Regions from separate parts of the Streptomyces sp. NBC_01515 genome, predicted to be linked through region 2. Evidence: riboswitches for the same ligand, from Rfam matches in the RefSeq annotation. Region 2 holds a riboswitch; the other holds the start of a gene.

Region 1 (3,766 bases), 1.2 Mb from region 2:
CAGAAGCTGACGACGTACTGGTTCAAGCAGACGACCTTCAAGGACGGCGTCGCCCAGGAGACCTGCCGCAACTTCAAGCACGTCGGGTACTCGCTGGCCGCGACCGCGCACATCGCCGAGACCGCCTGGCACCAGGGCGTCGACCTCTACGACGGGGTCAAGGACCGGCTCAAGGCCGCCCTGGAGTTCCACGCCCGCTACCAGCTCGGCGAGCCCGCGCCCGCCTGGCTGTGCGGCGGCAAGGTCGACCGGAACATGGGCCCCGACCTGGAGGTCGCCGTCAACCACCTGGAGGGCCGGCTCGGCATGAAGGTGCCCGCCGCGCACAAGCTCGCCGAGTCCACCCGCCCGGCCGGCAGCGACGACCTGTTCGTCTCCTGGGAGACCCTCACGCACGCCGGGAACACCGCCGACTGAAACCTGTGTGACATCGGACCCCGCGAATGGCGTATAGTTGCAATCACAACGGCGCGGGGTGGAGCAGCTCGGTAGCTCGCTGGGCTCATAACCCAGAGGTCGCAGGTTCAAATCCTGTCCCCGCTACTAAGGCCAAGGGCCGGAATCCAGAAATGGGTTCCGGCCCTTGGTGTTTCTCCCGCCCCGGTCGGCCCACCCCGCTCGCCGCCCTTGCCCGGCCAGGAAAAACTGGACGCGTGGAGGAGGGTCCGTATGTGCGAGCCGGTGGGCGCCTGCCCGGCGATCCCGTGCCCGACCCCGGCCTCGGCCCCGACGAGGGACGGCGGATCCCGTACGCCCTCGGCTTCGTCCGCCGACTTCCCCCGCTGCTGCTGGTCGGCGGGGCGTTCTACGACTACTTCACCCCGCAGGCCTTCACCGCGGCCCCGTTCTTCACCGCCGCCCCGCTCGTCGCCGCCCCCCTCTACTCGCGGCGCGGCACCGTGCTCACCGGCCTGGCCTCCGTCGCCGTCGTCCTCGTGATCCACATCAGGCTCGGCATCGTCTTCCGCACGGATGCGGTCACCGAGGCGGCCACGGTGGCGACCGTCGCCGTGCTGGCCGTCCTGATCAACCTCCTGGTCCGCCGCAGCAGCGAACAGCTCGCCTCCGCGCGCGAGATCGCCGAGGCCGCCCAGCGGGCCGTCCTGCCCGAACCGGCCGAGCGGATCGGCGGGTTCGCGATCGCGGCACGGTACGAGGCGGCGCAGGAGGGCGCGTTCATCGGCGGCGACCTGTACGCGGTGCAGGACACCCCGCACGGCGTACGGCTGGTCGTCGGTGACGTGCGCGGCAAGGGCATGGGCGCGGTCGCCGCCGTCGCCGTGGTCATCGGGGCGTTCCGGGAGGCCGCCGAGCAGGAGGCGACCCTGGAGGCGGTCGCGCAGCGGCTGGAGCGGGCGCTGGCGCGCGAGGGCACCCGGCGCGACGGGCTCGACGCGTTCGAGGGGTTCACCACGGCCGTCCTCGCCGAACTCCCGCACGGCGACGGCGTCGTACGGATCGTCGACCGGGGCCACCCGCCGCCGCTGCTCCTGCACGAGGACGGCACCGTCCGCACGTTGCAGGTCGAGGAGCCCGCACTGCCCCTGGGAATGGGCGAGTTGGGGGTCTGGCCCGACCGTGCCGAGGAGTTCGCGTTCCCGGGCGGGGCCACCCTCCTCGTGCACACCGACGGGCTGTCCGAGGCGCGCGACTCCCGCGGTGTCTTCTACGACCCCGGGGCGCGGCTGGCCGGCCGGACCTTCCGTACCCCCGAGGCGTTGCTCGGCATCCTCGCCAAGGAGGTGCGCCGGTACTCCGGGGGCTGGATGACGGACGACATGGCGATGATCGCCGTACGCCATCCCTGACCGGATATCACGGGCCGTGACCGGTCGGGAGCCGTCCGCACAACAACTGATACACCGTCAATACCTGTGGGAATTCTGAGGCTTGGCCAACTCGCCCGTTTTTCGCCGGTGGTGGGCCCTTCGTCCAGCAAGGAAAGGTTAATGATCAAGCCGAACGGCTTGGAAACGGACGCCCGTGTCTATTAACGTTCGATAACGCAGCGCGGTCGTCCCAGCCGTCACAAGAGATGGCTCCGTGCGCACGCGCCGAATCCCGCAAGGGAACCGGGGAACCACCACCTTGGGGTGAATCGCTCGTCGACTGCCGTGGAAACACGGCCGGTTTACGCGCGTAGGAGACCTTCCTGCTCCGAACCCGTCAGCTAACCCGGTAGGCGAGAGGGAAGGAAAGGAGCACGCCCACGTGGCGTCCAACCAGGCTGCCCCAGAAGCCCCTGTCGTCTACGGCGGTTACCGCCCCGACGAGGGCCCCTGGGAGGAGTGGAATCCGAGTGCGGAGACCGTTCTTCCCAACCGCGGCAAGCACCGTGTCGCCAAGCAGCGTGGTGGCGGAGGATTCGCCCGCAGCTCCACCGTTCTGGGTGTCGGTGTCATAGCCGCCGTCAGCGCGGGCGGCATGGCCAGCGCCAACACCGGCAAGCCGCCGGTCTCCATCTCCCTGCCCGACCTGCCCTCCGTGGGCCACCTGCTGGACGACTCGTCCAGTAGTACCCCCAAGGGTTCGGCCACGGCGCTCAGCAGCGTCGGCGTGACCACGACCGAGACCGCCAAGGGCGCCTCGGACGCGGGTGAGCTGCTGCGCAACCGGATCATGGCGCAGGCCGAGTCACAGCAGGTGCAGGTCGACGGCAAGTCGAAGGCCGCCGTAGAGGCCGCCGTCGCCAAGCAGGTCGACGACGCCGCCGCCAAGGCCGAGAAGGACGCCGCGAAGAAGGCCGCCGACGCGAAGAAGGCCGCGGAGGCCGCCGCCAAGAAGAAGACCGAGGCCGCGAAGCTCGCCGTGCTGGCCAAGCAGTACACGCTGCCGGTCGGCTCGTACACGATCACCGGCACCTTCGGCCAGGCCGGCTCCATGTGGTCCTCCGGGTATCACACGGGTCTCGACTTCGCCGCTCCCACCGGCACGCTGATCAAGGCCGTCCACAGCGGCACGGTCACCGAGGCGGGCTGGGCCGGGGCGTACGGGTACCGCACGATCATCACCCTCGACGACGGCACCGAGCTGTGGTTCTGCCACCAGTCCTCGATCAACGTGAGCGTCGGACAGAAGGTCTCCACCGGTGAGGTCATCGGCCGCGTGGGCGCGACCGGCAACGTGACCGGGCCGCACCTCCACCTGGAGGTGCACATCAACGGCGCCGCCACCGCCAGCGACCCGGCGCCCTGGCTGCGCAGCAAGGGCCTCAACCCCTGAGGGTCTGGAATATCCGGTTCCGGTCCGGCTGTTGAAGAGGGTCATGACTTCTCTTCGCAAGCTGGGCCGGTCCGATCTTGAGGTCTTCCCGCTCTCCCTCGGCGGCAACGTCTTCGGCTGGACCGCCGACGAGGCGACCTCGTTCGCCGTGCTCGACGCCTACGCGGCCGCGGGCGGCAACTTCGTCGACACCGCCGACTCGTACTCGGCGTTCGCGCCGGGCAACCAGGGCGGCGAGTCCGAGACGATCATCGGCAAGTGGGTCAAGGCCCGCGGCAACCGTGCCGACGTCGTCATCGCCACCAAGGTCAGCCAGCACCCCGACTTCCCGGGCCTGAGCGCCGCCAACATCAAGGCCGCCGCGGACGCCTCCCTGCGCCGCCTCGACACCCACCACATCGACCTCTACTACACCCACTTCGACCAGGTCGAGGTGCCGGTCGAGGAGATCATCGGCGCGCTGGACGAGCTGGTGAAGGCGGGTAAGGTGCGGCACATCGCCGCCTCCAACATCACCCCCGAGCGCCTGCGGGCCTCCCTCGAC
Region 2 (3,766 bases):
AGAGCGGCGGCTCCTGGAGCATGAACGACGGCAACGGCTACTTCGGCGGCCTGCAGATGACCCAGGACGAATGGGAGAAGTACGGCGGCCTCGCCTACGCCCCGAGCGCCGACCTGGCCAGCCGCTCGCAGCAGATAGCCGTCGCCGAGAAGGTCCTCGACGACAAGGGCACCTCCGCGTGGACCACCTGCGCGCTGCTCTCCGGTCTCACCACCACCTCGGGTTCGACGGACGTCGACACCGGCCTCGCGAGTGACTCCCCGTCGGCCACCCCGACCGGCTCCTCCGACTCCGGTTCCGACTCTGGCTCCGACTCCGGTTCGTCTGACTCGTCCGCTTCCTCCGGGTTGTCCGACTCCGGCACCACGGACTCGACTTCGTCCGACGCGTCCGGCGACGACTCGTCGTCCGACAGCCCCTCGCCCACCGCGACGGACAACTCCAGCAAGTCCGACAAGTCCACCACTCCTTCGACCGGAAACGACTCGGTCGCCGCCTCCCCGAAAATCGACGAATCGGACAACCCGGCCCAGGCGGTGGGCAAGTGGAGCCTCGTCGACACCGGCGCGCTCAGCGATTCCGACGACCAGCAGGGCGATCAGCAGAGCACTCAGCAGAGTGCCGGTAAGCATCGCGGCGCCAGTGCCGAGGAGAGCGTGTCGCCGCAGACCTACACCGTCCGCGCCGGCGACTCCCTCGCGTCCATCGCCGACTCCCTTGGCTACGACGGCGGATGGACCGCGCTCTACGCCGAGAACAAAAAGGTGATAGGCGCCGATCCGACCCAGATCGCCGCCGGTCAGACCTTGGACGTCGGTACGGAAGCGGACGAAAAGTAGCAAGAGAACAGCGGGAGTTCACGTCACGCTTCGAGTCGAATGTCCGGTTTGATCAAAGTGTGGGATGAGTCTCAGAAGCCCTGATCGTCTTTGGAATTCCGCCGATTCCGTGTCTACGGTCAAGGCCGCTCGTCACCACGAGCCCCGGTTGCCGCACACGCCGAGTCCTGCCAGCGGCCTCCGGGAACAGTCGTCGCGTCAAGCGCCGTAGGCAGGAGCGGGGGACCCAAGGTAAGCGCCGGGCCCGGGAGTTGAGAGACGACCGGAACCGGCTTGGGGTTAAGTCGTGCCGCGTACGAGACGTACGAGCACGGCCGGGCAACTCACACGGCCCGAACCCGACAGCTCACCTCGTAGGCGTCGGTGAGGGGATTGGGATCTTCCATGCTGTTTTCCAGCAAGGGCAAGCACCGCCGTCCGTCCAAGGCCACCCGCGTCGCCACGCTCGCCGGCGTCACCGGTGTCGCGATCGCCGCGCCGCTGATGGCCACCGGCAGCGCATCCGCCGCCACCGCGTCCGAGTGGGACACGGTCGCCAGCTGCGAGTCCGGCGGCAACTGGTCCATCAACACCGGTAACGGCTACTACGGCGGTCTGCAGTTCTCCGCCTCGACGTGGGCCGCGTACGGCGGCACCGCCTACGCCTCCACCGCGAACCAGGCCTCCAAGTCCCAGCAGATAGCCGTGGCGGAGAAGGTTCTCGCCGCCCAGGGCAAGGGTGCCTGGCCCACCTGCGGCACCGGCCTCTCGGGCGCCTCCTACTCCGGCGGCAGCTCCAGCTCGTCGAGCGGCTCGAACAGCTCCAGCTCCTCCAAGAGCACCACCGAGCGCTCCACGAGCGACACCACCGCCTCCCGCTCCGCCGAGCGCCCGGCCGCCAAGAAGACCGTCTCCACCCCGACCGGCAAGAAGGTCAAGAAGGGTGACGGCGAGTACAAGGTCGTCAAGGGCGACAGCCTCAGCTCCATCGCCGAGAAGCACAAGGTGAAGGGCGGCTGGCAGCAGCTGTTCAAGCTGAACAAGGACATCGTCGACGACGCCGACTTCATCTTCCCGGGCCAGCAGCTCCACCTGAAGTGACAGCCCGAAACGACATATCGGGCTCGTAGCCGAACCACAGCGCCCTCACATCCGTGGTCCCCATCATGGAGACCTCGTGAGGGTCACCCCCGTCCCCCACGGGCTCCCCGCTCCGGTGCGTGTTCCCCCGTACGCACCGGGGCGGGGCTTTTTCGTGTCCCCGGCCTGCCGCCCCCGTCCCCATACCTGCCGCTTGCCGGGACTTTTTGTTCCGTTCGGAAACAATTTACTCTCGGTTCTGTCCATCAGGCGGCCGACCGGATGGCCAATCGCCCCGAGCCGGTTAGGCTCGTCTCGCAGAGCCGCTGCGGTGTTGCCGTAGTCGCGTCAGATCCCAAGAAGGAGATGCTCGTGCCGTCCATCGACGTCGTCGTAGCCCGGGAAATCCTGGACTCCCGAGGCAACCCCACGGTCGAGGTCGAGGTCGGCCTCGACGACGGCAGCACGGGTCGTGCCGCCGTTCCGTCCGGCGCCTCCACGGGTGCCTTCGAGGCCATCGAGCTGCGCGACGGTGACCCCAACCGCTACGGCGGCAAGGGTGTCGAGAAGGCCGTCCTCGCCGTCATCGAGCAGATCGGTCCGGAGCTCGTCGGCTACGACGCCACCGAGCAGCGCCTGATCGACCAGGCGATGTTCGACCTGGACGCCACCGACAACAAGGGCTCGCTCGGCGCCAACGCCATCCTCGGCGTCTCCCTCGCCGTCGCGCACGCCGCGTCCGAGGCCAGCGACCTCCCCCTCTTCCGCTACCTCGGCGGCCCGAACGCGCACCTGCTGCCCGTTCCGATGATGAACATCCTGAACGGCGGCTCGCACGCCGACTCCAACGTGGACATCCAGGAGTTCATGATCGCCCCGATCGGCGCGGAGTCCTTCTCCGAGGCGCTGCGCTGGGGCGCCGAGGTCTACCACACCCTCAAGAAGGTGCTGAAGACCAAGGGCCTGTCCACCGGTCTCGGCGACGAGGGCGGCTTCGCCCCGAACCTGGAGTCCAACCGCGCCGCGCTCGATCTCATCATCGAGGCCATCAAGCAGGCCGGTTACATCCCCGGCGAGCAGATCGGGCTCGCGCTCGACGTCGCCGCGTCCGAGTTCTACAAGGACGGCAAGTACGAGTTCGAGGGCAAGTCCCGCTCGGCCGCCGAGATGACCGAGTACTACGAGGAGCTCGTGGCGGCCTACCCGCTCGTCTCCATCGAGGACCCGCTGTACGAGGACGACTGGGCCGGCTGGAAGGTCATCACCGACCGCATCGGCGACAAGGTCCAGATCGTCGGCGACGACCTCTTCGTCACCAACCCGGAGCGCCTCGCCCGCGGCATCGAGGAGGGCACGGCCAACGCCCTGCTCGTCAAGGTGAACCAGATCGGCTCGCTGACCGAGACCCTGGACGCCGTCGAGATGGCCCAGCGCAACGGCTTCAAGTGCATGATGTCCCACCGCTCCGGCGAGACCGAGGACACCACCATCGCCGACCTCGCCGTCGCGGTGAACTGCGGCCAGATCAAGACCGGCGCCCCGGCCCGCTCGGACCGCGTCGCCAAGTACAACCAGCTGCTCCGCATCGAGGAGATCCTCGACGACGCGGCCGAGTACGCGGGCCGCAGCGCCTTCCCGCGCTTCAAGGGCTGACCCCCGGGGATCCACCGGGTCAATCCTTAGCCAGTCGTACGTACGTCCCCGCACCCGGTCCCGTACCGTGTGCGGGGACGTACGCACGTGTGAAGGGGAGGCGGGACATGGCCGTGAAGGACCGGGACCGGTTCTCCACCGCGACCAGGCTCAAGCTGCTCGGCGAGCAGACGGCGGCCCGTGTCTACCGCTCCCAGACCAAGCGGCAGGCCCGC

Evidence for each region. Region 2 has a riboswitch for cyclic di-AMP ahead of OG407_RS22005 (transglycosylase family protein). Riboswitches for the same ligand answer to the same signal wherever they lie in the genome.
Region 1: linked by a shared signal. The riboswitch ahead of OG407_RS27705 (M23 family metallopeptidase) and the one ahead of OG407_RS22005 (transglycosylase family protein) in region 2 are both predicted to bind cyclic di-AMP.

What each region holds. Positions count from the first base shown of each region.
Region 1 covers NZ_CP109416.1:6,147,827-6,151,592, forward strand. The annotation lists gene OG407_RS27690 (alginate lyase family protein) at 1-417, shown strand, start outside; tRNA gene OG407_RS27695 (tRNA-Met) at 470-543, shown strand; gene OG407_RS27700 (PP2C family protein-serine/threonine phosphatase) at 654-1,808, shown strand; cyclic di-AMP (ydaO/yuaA leader) riboswitch at 2,043-2,200, shown strand; gene OG407_RS27705 (M23 family metallopeptidase) at 2,212-3,222, shown strand; gene OG407_RS27710 (aldo/keto reductase) at 3,266-3,766, shown strand, end outside.
Region 2 covers NZ_CP109416.1:4,949,620-4,953,385, reverse strand. The annotation lists gene OG407_RS22010 (transglycosylase family protein) at 1-839, shown strand, start outside; cyclic di-AMP (ydaO/yuaA leader) riboswitch at 1,033-1,214, shown strand; gene OG407_RS22005 (transglycosylase family protein) at 1,224-1,919, shown strand; gene eno (phosphopyruvate hydratase) at 2,265-3,551, shown strand; gene OG407_RS21995 (septum formation initiator family protein) at 3,659-3,766, shown strand, end outside.